4 regions of the Pseudomonas sp. FME51 genome follow, and region 3 is predicted to be linked to each of the others. Evidence: predicted binding sites of a transcription regulator. Region 3 holds the regulator's gene; each other region holds the start of a gene.

Region 1 (3,840 bases), on a different contig from region 3:
GGTCATCGCGTTCGTCGTTGACGAAGGTGCGAAAGCGCTTGAGCTTTTCCGGATCATTAATGGCGTTGGCCCACTCGCATTCGTAGCGGTCCACCACCCGTTGCATCTGCCCTTCCAGCTCTGCGGCGAGCCCAAGACTGTCTTCAATGACCACTTGCTGCAGATAATCCAAGCCACCCTCCAGACTCTCGCGCCAGGTCGAGGTGCGTTGCAGACGGTCGGCAGTACGGATGTAGAACATCAGAAAGCGGTCGATGTAGCGCACCAGGGTCTGGTCATCCAGATCGGTGGCGAACAGCTCGGCGTGGCGCGGGCGCATGCCACCGTTGCCCGCCACGTAGAGGTTCCAGCCGCGGTCGGTGGCAATCACGCCAATATCCTTGCTCTGCGCCTCGGCACATTCGCGGGTGCAGCCGGACACGCCGAACTTGATCTTGTGCGGCGCACGCAGGCCCTTGTAGCGATGCTCCAGCTGCAGGGCCATGCCGACACTGTCCTGTACGCCGTAGCGGCACCAGGTGTTGCCCACGCAGGATTTCACCGTGCGCAGGGACTTGCCGTAGGCGTGACCGGTCTCGAAGCCGGCCGCGATCAGCTCGGCCCAGATATCCGGCAGGTCGTGCAGCTGGGCACCGAACAGGTCGATGCGCTGGCCACCGGTGATCTTGGTATAGAGGTCGTATTTGCGCGCCACCTCACCCAGCACGATCAACTTTTTCGGGGTGATCTCGCCACCGGCGATGCGCGGCACCACCGAGTAGGTCCCATTCTTCTGCATGTTGGCCATGAAGGTGTCGTTGGTGTCCTGCAGGGGCACCAGCGCCGGGTCCATGACCGGCTCGTTCCAGCAGGAGGCGAGGATCGAACCCACCGCTGGCTTGCAGATGTCGCAGCCGAGTTCGCCCTTGCCGTGCCGGGCCAGCACCTGTTCGAAACGGGTAATACCCTCTACGCGGATGATGTCGTAGAGCTCCTGACGGGTATGGGCAAAGTGCTCGCACAGGCTGCGATCGACCACCACACCCCGTGCGCTCAGCTCATGCTCGAAGACCTGTTTGAGCAACGCGCTGCAGCCACCGCAGCCGGTGCCGGCCTTGGTGATGGCTTTCAATTCACCAAGGTCGGTCACGCCAGCGTCGACCTGACAGCACACGGAGCCCTTGCTGACGTTATGGCAGGAGCAGATGGTGGCCGCCGCCGGCAGCGCATCGACGCCCAGCGCCGGGTTGCCCTCGGACTGCGGCAGGATCAGGCTGGCCGGGGCTTTCGGCAGCTTGATGCCGTTCTGCGCATACTGCAGCAAGGTATCGTAGTAACTGTTATCGCCAACCAATACCGCACCGAGCACATGCTGGCCATCGGCAGAAACCACCAGTCTACGATAGGCGGCGGTGGCCTCGTCGATAAAACGGTAACTGCGCGATCCGGGGGTAGCGCCCTGGGCATCACCGATAGAGCCGACATCCACGCCGAGCAGCTTGAGCTTGGTCGACATATCCGCCCCGGTGAACGGCTCGCTGGTCTGGCCAAGCAATTGCGCCGCCACCAGCCGGGCCATCTGGTAGCCCGGCGCAACTAGCCCGAATACCTGCCCATTCCAGCTGGCGCACTCGCCGATGGCATGGATGGCCGGGTCACTGGTGCGACAGTGATTGTCCACCACCACGCCACCCCGTTCCGCCATGCTCAGTCCTGCGCTGCGTGCCAGCGCATCCTGCGGCCGGATGCCGGCGGAGAACACCACCAGATCGGTTTCCAGGTATTCGCCATCGGCGAAATTCATCCGCCAGCGGTACTCGTCGCCCCGCGTGATCTTACTGGTGGCGCGGGACAGATGCACCGCCACCCCCAGCGCCTCGATCCGCGCCCGCAGCGCGGCGCCGCCTTCAGCGTCCAGCTGCACCGGCATCAACCGCGGCGCGAACTCCACCACATGGGCCTCCAGTCCCAGAGATCGCAGCGCGTTCGCCGCCTCCAGCCCGAGCAGGCCACCGCCGACCACCACACCACGCCGGGCGCCATCAGCCGCCTGGCGAATGGCATCCAGGTCGTCCAGAGTCCGGTAGACCAGCCTTGAAGTACCTTCGGCGCCCTGGATCGGTGGTACGAAGGGGAAGGACCCGGTGGCGAGTATCAGCTGGTCGTAGCTGGTTCGACCGCAGGCAGTGATTAGCTGTTTATTGCCGCGATCAATATCCAGCACTGGCGAGCCGAGATGCAGATGCACTCCCGGTTGTTGATACAAGGCCGCTTGCCCTAATGCCAGCGACTCGGCATCACGCCCGCCAAAGTACTCGGACAGATGCACCCGGTCATAGGCCCGCTGACGCTCTTCACCGAATATATGGATTTCATAACGAGACAATGCACCCAGCGCAATCAGTTGCTCGACGCAATGATGGCCCACCATCCCGTTGCCGATGATCACCAGCCTTCCCCGCCAGGTTGAAGTGACATCCCCACCCATAAGTCTTCCTCTCTTCGCTGCAACTGTCTGTGCAAGGACCAGAGCAAGGGGCGTGCCAGTCTGAGGAACAACACGCAAGCACGTCTCGCATACCGCGTGGCGCAAGGGCTGGGAGTTTATAGAGTGAGGGAAAACCGTACGGGAGGGGCTTGAATAGACTGGAAGAATGAGGCCCTGCTTGAACCATGTCAGCGCAATATAACGCCTGCAGGGCCTGCTTTGGTGCGCTGGGTGTCAGCCTTCGTCGGACGAGTTAACTGCCGAAGAAGGTGGCATGAAAGGACGTTCACGCGGGTCAGCAATGGCGATGCCCAACTGCCGGAAGCGTTCCAGCACCCGGCGGTTGATCTCCCGCTGGACGCCCCAGCGGCCCTTGTCGGTACAGCGCATCTGGCCGGCCAGGGTGACCATGGAGCCATCCACGGCATCTACGCCCCAGATTTCCATATCCGCCAGGATCTGCGCCGAGAAGACGGAGTCTTCACGGAGCGCTGCGCCAATCGCCTTGAGTTCACTGATGGCCTGGTTGATATCGGTGTCATAAGAAACACTGATGCGCACAGCCGCGTTGCCAATGCCCCGATGAGCATTGTTGACCGTGGTCACCGAGCTGAACGGGACGATATGCAGGGAACCATCACCGGCGCGCAGACGCACGGTACGGATCGACAGGTTTTCCACCGTTCCCGCCACCCCCGCTACCGTCACCGAATCGCCCACCTGCATGGCATTTTCCATCAACAGGAAAATCCCGGTAATGAAATCCTGTACCAGCTTCTGCGAGCCGAAGCCGACGGCCACGCCGATGATGCTGGCACCGGCGATCAGCGGTGTGGTGTTGACGCCGATCTGGTTCAGCGCAGTCAGTCCGACAATCAACACGATCACCAGAAACAGGCCGGCGCGAAGCATCGGCAGCAGTGTATTGAGCCGCGCGGCACGTAACAGATCACCCTGCCCGCGCCAGCGAGTAATGCGCTGTTCAACCGCGGCGTTGGCAGCTTGCCAGACCACCAGGGCGATCGCCACGGCAATGACGATAGTGACGAACGCGGACGCCAGGCTGCTGCCAATGGTGCCGGGGGCAAACCACTGCAACGCATTCAGCCCCCAGGCCTGCAGCAGCGCAACCAGAGTGGCTACCGTAATCACCAGCGAAACCAGCCAGCGCAGCAGCGGGTAATACTGCTCGGCAAGCTGACTGCGCAGATCAGTGGAGCTGGTCGGACGGCGCTCATCCGGCACATCCTCGCTGACACCGGCCAGACGCCCCAACGCACCCAGCGCCAAGACAGCAGCCAACCGACCCAACACGATGATGGCAGCGGAGATTCCAATAAATTCGAGCAGCTTGGTGAAGCCATCTTCGATGC
Region 2 (3,840 bases), on a different contig from region 3:
AGTGCTTGCCCATCGGCAGCCAGGGATTCTATCAGCGGGGCCTTGGCCTTGGTCAAAGCGTCAAGGGCGGACATATCCTGGTCGAGCAAGGCCTGTTTCTCCTGATCAAGCAGTCCGCAAAACTGCTCGCAGTGTTGCGTGGCCCGAGCAAAAAGCTCGCTGAAATCCTGCATCCTTCATTCTCCGCTGATTTGCACGGCCACCATCAGTTCACTGTTCGAGAGCGATCAGTTTGTCGGCGATCCGGGTGCTGTCTATCTGGTAGCTGCCATCGGCAATGGCCTGCTTGATCTTTTCGACGCGGGCAGTGTCCACTTCCGGCAATTCACGCAAGCGTTCTTCGATTGCCTGCAGCTGCTGAGCCTGATTGCTCAGGCTGACCTGTGAATCAGCTACGGGGGCACTGGTGTTTTGTGTGTCGGCAGCCGGGCGTTCTGACACCTCGCGTTTGCCGCCAGCTGCGCCAGCCTGGTTGCTGCGTGCGGCGCTATTGGTGCCGCCTGTGTTGAAATCTATGGCCATAGGTTTTTCCTCAGAACCTGTATGTCTACTGCTGTAACGGCCGCAGTCAGCGAAACTTTAGGAATCTGGGCTATAAAATGTGTGATCTGGCGCGCGCTTTGTGCACTTGGGTGGATGACGGCAAGTATAGTCGATTCGATGGGTTGCATCACATAGCCACCTCAACCTGACCGGGGCCGATGATGCGGGCCCGAACCACGCGATCGGAGCGGAGATTGCGTACCCGGATCTGACTGCCGGTACTGCCGCTTTCCAATGCTTCCCCAGGCATGCGCACCGATACCCGGCTGTTGGCGGCACTGATTACCACCTTGTCGCCACGTTTGACCGTTTCGTCCTGCTCCAGCTGATTGGGGCTGAGCACGGTGTCGGCCGCAACGGGTCGGCGCACACGCATGCCGATCGCGCGTTCCGGCCGCATCAGATAACCGCCGCTGATATTCCCCACGTTGCGCTCGCGCAAGGTGATATCCTGCGCCGCAATGACCGCGTGTCGCGGCAGTGGGCGAGTCGTCACCAGTACCTGATGATACAGCTCCACCGTGGCTGGCACGAACAGCCGCCACTGCACATCGCTGTCACAAGTGACGCGCACAGTCACACGCCCGACCGGAATGTCGGGACTTTCCAGGCTCGCCTGAATCGCCTCGGGTGGACACAAAGGCAGCCGCAGACGCGGATCGAGCCTGCTCACTTTTATTTCGAAGCGTGCGTCCCGGGTGCTGCCAGCCAGATGCGTGGCAACTTTATCTTCAAGATAAGTGGTGGTGGTGCCGATAAGCTGATCAATAAGCGGACTGGCACTCAGGCTGCCGGCACTCAGCAGCGCAGCGAGCGCGATCAGTCTGGTTGTAAGTGCCGATAACTGCATGGAATTCGAACCTTGACCTTGGGGTTACGCACGTCAAAATGCCGGCGTCTCTCTATATTGAAGGTATACGCAAGCAAGGACCATGCCGCTCAAACAGTATCCAGAGGAGTTGACGATGGCGGGCATAATGGACTCGGTGGACAAACGCACTCAGCTGGTCGGGCAGAACCGGCTTGAGCTGTTATTGTTCAGGCTGGGCGGCCGGCAGCTGTATGGCATCAACGTGTTCAAGGTAAAGGAAGTGTTGCAATGCCCCCGGCTGACAACGCTGCCCAGGCTGAATCCCGTGGTGCGCGGTGTGGCGCATATTCGCGGCGGCACCTTGCCGATCATAGATCTGAAGCAGGCGACCGGCGGGCGCGCGCTGGAGGATCTGTCCAGCGCCTTTGTCATCATCACCGAATACAACAATCGGGTGCAGGGTTTTCTGGTGCGGGCGGTAGAGCGCATCGTCAACCTGAACTGGTCCGATGTACACCCACCGCCACGTGGTACCGGCCGTGATCATTATCTGACCGCAGTGACGCGGGTGGATGAGCAGATGGTGGAAATCATTGATGTTGAGAAAGTGTTGGCCGAGGTCATCGCCGGAGAAGAGGCCGTACCTCAGCGCGCCGCTGATGCACGGGTGCTTACGGAGGCCGCCAGCCACAAGGTGCTGGTGGTCGATGATTCATCGGTGGCGCGCAAGCAGGTTATCCGTTGTCTGGAAGCACTGGGTATCGAGGTGGTCTCGCTCAACGACGGTAGTGAGGCGCTGAATTGGCTTCAGGCGCAGGCTGATGCCGGGGTGCAAGTGGCCGATTCGCTGCTGATGATGATCTCGGATATCGAAATGCCGGAGATGGACGGCTACACTCTCACTGCTGAGGTGAGAGCCGACCCGCGAATGAAAGACCTGCATGTCATGTTGCATACATCACTCTCCGGCGTATTCAACCAGGCGATGGTGCGCAAGGTCGGAGCGGATGATTTTCTGGCAAAGTTCTCACCAGACGATCTCGCCGAACGGGTTATTCAGCGATTGCAGACGGTAGGCGAGGCATAATGCAATGAGGATGTTCCTCATGCATCTGGACTGGAGCATTGTGTGTGACGGCAGTTGATCAGAGCTTCAACCTGTTCCGGGACTTTCTTGAAAGGACCTGCGGCATCGTGCTCGGTGATAATAAACAGTATCTGGTGGCCAGCCGGCTCAACCGATTGCTGGAGCAGCGAGGTATTCGCGATCTTGGCGAGTTGATGCGACACATGCAGAAACAGCCACATTCAGGGCTGCGCGAGATCGTGGTGGACGCCATGACGACCAACGAAACTCTATGGTTTCGTGATGCTTATCCATTCGAAATCCTGAAGAATCGACTGATACCTGAATTCGTCAGCAACCAGCCGGGGCAGCGCCTGCGCATCTGGTCGGCGGCCTGCTCATCGGGGCAGGAGCCCTATTCGTTGAGCATGACCATCGATGAGTACGAGCGGGCCAACCCAGGTCAGTTGCGTGGGGGTGGGCAGATTGTTGCCACCGAAATTTCCCCGAGCATGCTGACGGCCGCCAAAGCGGCGCAATATGACAGTCTGGCCATTGCCCGCGGCTTGTCCCAGGAGCGTTTGACCCGCTATTTCGATGAGCTTGCACCCGGCCGCTGGTCGGTAAAAATGCCGGCACGCAGCCGTGTGGAGTTCCGTCAGCTCAACCTGCTCGACAGTTACAGCATTCTCGGCAAGTTCGATATCGTATTCTGCCGCAACGTGCTCATCTATTTTTCCGCAGAAGTCAAAAAGGACATCCTGCGCCGCATCCACGCCACACTCAAACCGGGTGGCTACCTCATGCTCGGCGCCTCTGAGGCGTTGAATGGTCTGCCGGAGTTGTACCGCATGGTGCAATGCAGCCCGGGAATCATCTATCAGGCCCGCTGAGTCTCTGTGGGCCCCGCTGATTGCCGGTTGCCCTTGCAGGCTTGCCGTTGGGCGGAAATCCCTTGCCGCTTCGTCGATTCTTGATTGAATAACTTATTGATTTATAAGGTTAAATTTGTAATGGCATAACTATTGCTAAAGCTGATGGCAGCGGCAATAGAACTCTGGCCGTCGGGCCACAGTGAGGAATGTCATTATGAGTTTGAGTTTCGATCGCGCTCTGGGAGTGCATGAAAAGGCACTGGCCTTTCGTGCCGACCGTGCCGGGGTGTTGGCCAACAATATCGCCAACGCCGATACGCCCAATTACCAAGCCCGTGACCTGGACTTTGCCGCCGTGCTGGAAGCCCAGCAGACGGGTGGAGATCAGGGCTTCCAGGCGGCGCGCACACATGCCCGACACCTGGATGTCGAGGGCTTCATCGATCAGGCCGCCGGCCTGCGCTATCGCATTCCTTACCAACCGTCGGTCGACGGCAATACCGTGGAAACGCAGGCTGAGCAGGCCCGCTATGCGGAAAACGCCG
Region 3 (3,840 bases):
TGCAACCTGACTTCTTCATGGATAACGCTAAAATCCGCCAGCTGAATGAGCAGGGGCAGCCTGTCTACGATCTCCACAGCGTGCGAGCGGCCCACCAGGTCGGCAAGGACGTCACTGAACTGGACGCCCCCAAGCTGCTCCATTATCGCGAAGATGACCAGCAACCCTGGGATGTACAGTCCCGCTACGGTGAAGTGAGCGCGGGTGGCGATCAGGTGGTTCTCAGTCAGAATGTAGTGATTGAACAGCAACTGGCGGGACAGTCGGCGCGCCGTCTGTCGACGCCGGAACTGACGATTTTCCCCGAGCGCAATTTTGCCGAGACGGACCGGAGCGTCAGAATCGAAGCTCTCAATGGCGTGACCACAGCTACCGGCATGGAAGCGAATTTCAACGATGGCAGCATCAAACTGCTGTCCAATGTAAGAGGCGAACATGACGCTCTTTAGAACTCTATGCCTTGCCCTGCTGGCGGGCGCTGCCACGCCGGCCCTGGCGCTGCCTGACGACGCCGATCAACCGATCCGCATCCAGGCCAATGCCGCCACGCTGGACGATCGTCGCAACACTGCCGTGTATACCGGCAATGTCATCATCACCCAGGGCAGCATGCGCCTGACCGGCAGTCGCGTAACCTTGACCGCCGATGCCAACGGCGAGGTGAGCAAACTGGTTTCCGTTGGTTCCCCGGCCACCTACAAGCAGACCCCCGAGGCGGACGGCAGCCCGGTGGACTCGCGAGCCCTGACCATTGAATATCATGCTGCCGCCGACCGCGTGGTGTTGATTGAGGAGGCTTTCCTCGAACAGGCTGGTAATACCTTCCAGGGCCAGCGCATCAGTTACGACATCCAGCGCCAGGTAGTGGACGCCGGCAGGTCTGATGCGCAGGACAGCGACTCTGCAGAACGCATCGAAATCATCATCCAGCCACGCAAGCGCACTGAGCCGGTCACCAATGACGAAACTTGAAGCCCGCCACCTGGCCAAGGCCTATAAATCACGCCGGGTCGTAGAGGACGTATCGCTGTCGATCAACAGCGGCGAAATCGTCGGCCTGCTCGGTCCCAACGGCGCCGGCAAGACCACCTGTTTCTACATGATCGTCGGGCTGGTCAAAGCTGATCAGGGCAGTATATTGATCAACGAGCAGGACGTTACCCGCTTGCCCATGCATGGCCGGGCGCGCCAGGGTATCGGCTACCTGCCCCAGGAAGCCTCGATCTTCCGCAAGCTCAGCGTCGCCGACAACATCATGGCGATTCTCGAGACGCGCAAGGACCTGAACCGCAAGGGCCGCGAAGGCAAGCTCGACTCGCTGCTGCGGGAATTTCATATCCATCACCTGCGTGACAGCCTCGGCATGAGCCTGTCAGGCGGCGAACGTCGACGTGCGGAGATTGCCCGGGCACTGGCCACCGACCCGCAGTTCATTCTGCTGGATGAACCCTTCGCGGGAGTTGATCCGATCTCGGTGAATGACATCAAGCAGATCATCCAGCACCTCAAGGACAAAGGCATCGGCGTACTCATCACCGACCACAACGTCCGCGAGACCCTGGATATCTGCGACAAGGCATACATCGTCAACGACGGACACATTATTGCCGAAGGCGGTGCCGAGGAAGTCCTTGCCAACCAGCTGGTGCGAGACGTGTATCTGGGCCACGCCTTCCGTTTGTAATAACTCGACGGATTGAGGCATGCTAGGGCGAATAGCCATGATTTTGTTTTAACCATCAATGGCTTGAAAAAGGCATAAGGTAAACCGCAACACTATGAAACCAACGCTCGTCCTCAAGATGGGGCAGCAGCTGACCATGACTCCACAGCTGCAGCAGGCCATCCGACTGCTTCAACTGTCCAGTCTTGATCTCCAGCAGGAGGTGCAGGAAGCACTGGAAGCCAATCCCATGCTGGAAATGGCCGATGACAGCGATGATGATTTCAGCCCCAGCACCGCCGATACCCCCGGCAGTGACGATGATCCTTCCGCCACTGCATTGCCCGAACCCGTCGCCCTCGACGCAATAGACCAGCACAGCCACAGCGAAGAAGAAGGCAATTGGAACGAGCAGATCCCCAACGATCTGCCGGTCGATACCCAGTGGGAAGATATCTACCAGACCTCCGCCAGCTCCCTGCCCAGCTCCGATGATGAGGATTGGGACTTCACCTCGCGTACCGGCACTGGCGAAACGCTGCAGAGCCATCTGGAATGGCAGCTCAACCTGCTGCCCCTGTCGGATACCGACCATCAGATTGCCATTGCGCTGATCGACGGGATCACTGCCGATGGTTATCTGGAAGAGTCGCTGGAAGACATCCTTGCCTCGCTCGACCCCGATCTCGAGGTAGAACTCGATGAGATCGAAATGGTACTGCACCGGATTCAGCAGTTCGAGCCGACCGGCGTCGGCGCCCGAGATCTGAGCGAATGTCTACGCCTGCAACTGCAGCAGCTGCCCGTCTCCACGCCCCTGCTGGAACAGGCCAAGCAGATCGTCCGTGATCACCTGGAGCTGCTCGGCAGCCGCGACTTCACCCAGCTGATGCGCCGCTCGCGGTTGAAGGAAGATCAGTTGCGCGATGTAGTGGCGCTGATTCAGACCCTGAACCCGCGCCCCGGCGGCGAGATCGCCTCTGGCGAGGCAGAGTATGTGATACCTGACGTCATCGTGCGCCGCGACGAGAACCGCTGGATCGTCGAGCTGAACCAGGAAGCCGCACCCAAGGTGCGGGTCAACAGCCAGTATGCGTCCATGGTCAAACGGGCGGACAGCAGCAGCGACAACACCTACCTGCGCAACCATCTGCAGGAAGCGCGCTGGTTCATCAAGAGCCTGCAGAGCCGCAATGAGACCCTGATGAAGGTTGCCAGCCAGATTGTCGAGCATCAGCGCGGCTTTCTGGAGCACGGCGAAGAGGCCATGAAACCGCTGGTACTGCATGCCATCGCCGAGGCTGTAGGCATGCATGAGTCGACCATTTCGCGGGTGACCACACAGAAATACATGCATACACCACGCGGCATCTTCGAGCTCAAATACTTTTTCTCCAGCCATGTCAGCACGGCTGAAGGCGGAGAATTCTCCTCCACCGCCATTCGCGCTCTAATCAGAAAGCTGGTGGCGGCGGAAAATCCGAAGAAACCATTGAGCGACAGCAAAATCGCTGGTCTACTGGAAGAACAAGGCATCCACGTAGCGCGCCGGACCATCGCCAAATACCGCGAGTCGCTCAATATAGCGCCATCCAGCGAAAGAAAACGCCTGGTTTAAGCCTGTGCACAGGCAGACTCGACTAGAGTCAAGGAATACGAAAACGAGAAGTGGCACCATTGGGGTAACCAGAAACGGGGCCCCGGTTCATAAAGCCAGTCAGGAGAAGTATTATGCAAATGAACATCACGGGTCTTCAACTCGATATCACCGATGCTCTGCGTGATTACGTAACCGAAAAGCTCGCCCGCCTCGAAAGGCACTTCGACAAGATCATCAGCGTCCAGATCACTCTGGAGGTAGACAAGCTCAAGCAGAAGGCCGAAGGTACCCTGCACATCGCCGGCAACGACCTGGTTGCCGAAGCGGAACATACCGATATGTATGCCGCCATTGACCTGCTGGCCGACCGCCTGGATCGCCAGCTGATCAAGCACAAGGAAAAATATATTGGCCGCCAACAGGGCGTCAATGCCCGGTAGGACTTGAAAGAGACCCATGCAAATAGAACACATACTCACCCCCCAGCTCACCTTCGCCGGTGTGCAGGGGGGCTCAAAAAAACGTGTGCTGGAGATGATCGGCAAGATGATCGCCCAGCACACCGAACTGGATTCTG
Region 4 (3,840 bases), on a different contig from region 3:
TCAGCAGGCTGGCGGCGATCCAGGCCACCTCGCGTAGGCATTCTGACCAGGGAGCGGAGATGCCGGCCCGGCGAGCGGTCTGCCAGAACAGGGTGAGCCAGACCAGCATCAACAGCGCCACTGGTGCCGCTGTGTACAACGCCAATTGCACCGCAGGAATGCGTGCATAGGCTGCGGCCAGCAGGGTGCCACTGCTCATTGCACCCCAGGGGATCACCGTCTGACTGAGTAGCGCGAAGATCATCAGGTGCCGGGCCGCGAAATTGAAGCGGCGCAGCAGGATAACCGTACCCAGCATGCCGACACCGAACCCGGTCACTGATTCGGCAAAGGGGCCGACCAGGAAGCAGGCGAAGAACACCAGCCGGCGCCGGGCCAGCGGCGTCCAGGTACTGCTATCCAGTTCGGTATTGCCGGTGGTCGGGGTAGAGGAGGGGTCAGATGGTCCGCGTGCGGCTATCTGCCAGAACAGCAGACCACCGAGGATGTAGGGCGCGATCACCGCGCCGATCCACAGTCCGCGCAGCAGCGCCTCGGATAACTGGGCGGTCTCGAAACCGATGGGGCCGGCAAACAAGGCCACGGGAATGGCCGTCATCAGACCCAGGATCGAGGCGACGGTGATGTTGGCATGGCCGCTGAGGATGGTCGCCAGAACGACCAGGGCGGGCAGTGACCAGAGAAAATACAGCATTTGTTGTTCTTGCTTGATGGCAGAAAGTCGTCGGCATTCTAGCCTTTGAAGCTTGCCTGGGCACAGCCCTGCGGGCAGCCAGGTTGGATGATGGGTTTTATTGGCATTATGGAACAGTTCTTGCTTTGGGTAGGTCCACGGAACTTTTTCGTCAATTTATTGTTTTGAGGTAACTCAGGGGAATGCCAGTCGATCGTGGTGAGATGATGAGCTCCATGCGCAGCAATCTGGCGGGTCTGCGCCACGGTAGCCTGGGTGTGCCGATTTTGCTGCTGGCCATGCTCGGCATGATGATGCTGCCGGTCCCGCCGTTTCTGCTGGACGTGTTCTTCACCTTCAATATTGCGTTGTCACTGGTCGTACTGCTGGTCTGTGCCTACGCCCTGCGGCCACTGGATTTTGCCGCCTTCCCAACCATTCTACTGGTGGCCACCTTGCTGCGCCTGGCGCTCAACGTGGCCTCGACCCGGGTGGTATTGCTGCACGGGCATGAGGGCGGAGATGCGGCGGGCAAGGTGATCCAGGCCTTCGGCGAAGTGGTGATCGGCGGCAACTTCGTGGTCGGTCTGGTGGTGTTTACCATCCTCATGATCATCAACTTCGTGGTGGTGACCAAGGGGGCCGGACGCATATCCGAGGTCAGTGCGCGCTTCACTCTGGACGCCATGCCCGGCAAGCAGATGGCGATTGATGCTGACTTGAACGCGGGTCTGGTCGATCAGGAAGAAGCCAAGGTTCGCCGTATGGAAGTGGCCCAGGAAGCGGACTTCTATGGTTCGATGGACGGTGCCAGCAAGTTTGTTCGCGGCGATGCGGTGGCCGGTCTGCTGATCCTGTTCATCAACGTCATTGGCGGTCTGGCCATTGGCATGGCGCAGCATGGGCTGGGCTTTGCCGAGGCCGGTGAAATCTATGTGCTGCTGACCATCGGTGACGGCCTGGTGGCGCAGATTCCCTCGCTGCTGCTGTCCACCGCCGCTGCCATCATGGTGACGCGGGTTTCCACTTCCGAAGATATGGGTGGTCAGGTTAAGCGGCAGATGTTCGCGTCCCCAAAGGCGCTGGGTATCGCGGCGGCGATCATGATCGTCATGGGCCTGATTCCGGGTATGCCGCACCTGTCCTTTCTGAGTCTGGGAGCCATGGCCGCTGGCGGCGCTTATTTCATTGCCAACCGGCAGCGGATCAAGGCTGAGGCGGAGCAGGCTGTTGAGCAGCAGGCGCAGCTGCCGGCGTTGCAGCGACCGGAAAGCCGGGAGCTGGGCTGGGATGATGTCACCCCGGTGGACATGGTTGGGCTGGAAGTCGGCTACCGGCTGATCCCCTTGGTCGATCGCAGTCAGGGGGGGCAGTTGCTGGCGCGGATCAAGGGGATCCGCAAGAAGCTGTCACAGGACCTGGGTTTCCTCATGCCGTCCGTGCATATCCGCGACAACCTGGATCTGGCACCGAACGTCTATCGCATCACGCTGATGGGGGTGGGCGTGGCGGAGGCCGAAGTGCATGCCGACCGTGAGCTGGCAATAAATCCGGGTCAGGTGTTCGGTGAGATCAAGGGTATTCCGGGCAAAGACCCTGCGTTTGGCCTGGAAGCCGTGTGGATCGAGCCCATGCACAAGGATCAGGCGCAATCTCTGGGCTACACAGTGGTGGATGTCAGCACCGTGGTCGCCACTCACCTGAACCAGATTCTTTACAAGCATTCCCATGAGCTGCTCGGCCATGAGGAAGTTCAGCAGCTGCTCAAGGTGCTGGCCAAGGCGTCGCCCAAGCTGGCTGAGGAATTGGTGCCGGGAATCATTTCCCTGTCCGGCCTGCTCAAGGTGTTGCAGGGGTTGCTGCAGGAGCAGGTACCGGTAAGGGATATCCGTACCATTGCCGAGGCCATCGCGAACCAGTCGGGCAAGAGTCAAGATACCGGCGCTTTGATCGCCGCGGTGCGCATCGCCTTATCCCGCTCCATCGTGCAAAGCATTGTCGGGCTTGAGTCCGAGCTGCCTGTAATTACCCTGGAGCCCAGGTTGGAACAGATATTGCTTCAGAGTCTGCAGAAGGCCGGTCAGGGCAATGATGACGGCATTTTGTTGGAGCCGGGTATGGCGGAGAAGCTGCAGCGATCGCTTGCCGATATGGTGCAGCGTCAGGAAATGCAGGGCAAGCCGGCGATATTGCTGGTCGCCGGTCCGGTACGCAACATGATGGCAAGGTTCGTCAGATACGCGGCGCCCGGAGCGCAGGTGTTGTCCTACCAGGAAATACCCGATAGCAAGCAGGTCACCATCGTTGCCACCGTCGGACAGAATTGATTTACACAGGGGTGAGTCAGGCCATGAGAGTCAAACGTTTTTTTGCAGCAGACATGCGCTCGGCAATGAAACTGGTGCGCGATGAGATGGGAGCGGATGCTTCCATCATCGCCAACCGGCGGGTAGCTGGTGGTGTCGAGCTGACTGCGGCGCTGGATTATGAAGCGCCGCGCCTGACACCGCCCACGCCCGGCCTGGATCTGGAGCTGAAGAAGACCCAGGAGCGCATCATCAGCGCCCGAGCCAGTCTGCAGGAAGGCGAGCGTCCGTCCGATGGCCCCAGTGTGAACCGTCAATTATTCGGTGACAGCATGCGCCAGGCTGCAGAGCAAGGCTCGCCAGTGGCGCGTGATCTGCTGGAACGGCTGCACAGTGAGCGTGCAGCGCCAACAGCACCCATAGAGGCGGCAGCCAAGCCTGCTCCTGTGGCGACGGATGATTTTGACGCTATGCGTTCGGAAATTGCCGGTTTGCGCGACATGCTCGAATCACAGCTGGGTGGCCTGGCCTGGGGGCAGGTCAATCAACATCAGCCGCGGCAGGCCAGCCTATGGCGCCGTTTGGTGCACCTGGGACTGCCCCCGGAGCTGTGCAAGGAATTATTGGCCAAGGTGGTCGATGTGACCGACATACGCCAAGCTTGGCGCCTGTTGCTGGCACATCTGGCCCAGGGCATTCCCGCTCTGCGGGAAGAGCTGATCGATCAGGGCGGCGTAATTGCCCTGGTCGGGCCGACCGGTGCCGGCAAGACCACCACGCTGGGCAAGCTGGCGGCGCGCTACGTGCTCAAGCACGGCAGCCAGAGTGTGGCGTTGGTGACCATGGATACCTACCGCATTG

Evidence for each region. Region 3 encodes sigma-54, which starts transcription at its own class of promoters, with help from an activator protein. Its sites were predicted from a motif close to ANTGGCATNNANNTTGCTNT; they were not measured.
Region 1: a site for sigma-54 is predicted at 2,508-2,527, ahead of nirB (nitrite reductase large subunit NirB). Genes of this name have one in related genera too.
Region 2: a site for sigma-54 is predicted at 1,464-1,483, ahead of flgA (flagellar basal body P-ring formation chaperone FlgA). Genes of this name have one in related genera too.
Region 4: a site for sigma-54 is predicted at 802-821, ahead of flhA (flagellar biosynthesis protein FlhA). Genes of this name have one in related genera too.

Annotation. Positions count from the first base shown of each region.
Region 1 covers NZ_JABUYN010000005.1:35,232-39,071, forward strand. The annotation lists gene nirB (nitrite reductase large subunit NirB) at 1-2,467, opposite strand, end outside; gene INT39_RS10270 (mechanosensitive ion channel family protein) at 2,702-3,840, opposite strand, start outside.
Region 2 covers NZ_JABUYN010000002.1:398,736-402,575, forward strand. The annotation lists gene INT39_RS06280 (flagella synthesis protein FlgN) at 1-173, opposite strand, end outside; gene flgM (flagellar biosynthesis anti-sigma factor FlgM) at 211-522, opposite strand; gene flgA (flagellar basal body P-ring formation chaperone FlgA) at 671-1,393, opposite strand; gene INT39_RS06295 (chemotaxis protein CheV) at 1,509-2,441, shown strand; gene INT39_RS06300 (CheR family methyltransferase) at 2,486-3,313, shown strand; gene flgB (flagellar basal body rod protein FlgB) at 3,510-3,840, shown strand, end outside.
Region 3 covers NZ_JABUYN010000014.1:76,435-80,274, reverse strand. The annotation lists gene lptC (LPS export ABC transporter periplasmic protein LptC) at 1-449, shown strand, start outside; gene lptA (lipopolysaccharide transport periplasmic protein LptA) at 436-972, shown strand; gene lptB (LPS export ABC transporter ATP-binding protein) at 959-1,684, shown strand; gene INT39_RS19460 (RNA polymerase factor sigma-54) at 1,779-3,281, shown strand; gene hpf (ribosome hibernation-promoting factor, HPF/YfiA family) at 3,395-3,703, shown strand; gene ptsN (PTS IIA-like nitrogen regulatory protein PtsN) at 3,720-3,840, shown strand, end outside.
Region 4 covers NZ_JABUYN010000008.1:147,022-150,861, forward strand. The annotation lists gene INT39_RS15055 (L-lactate permease) at 1-694, opposite strand, end outside; gene flhA (flagellar biosynthesis protein FlhA) at 898-3,000, shown strand; gene flhF (flagellar biosynthesis protein FlhF) at 3,024-3,840, shown strand, end outside.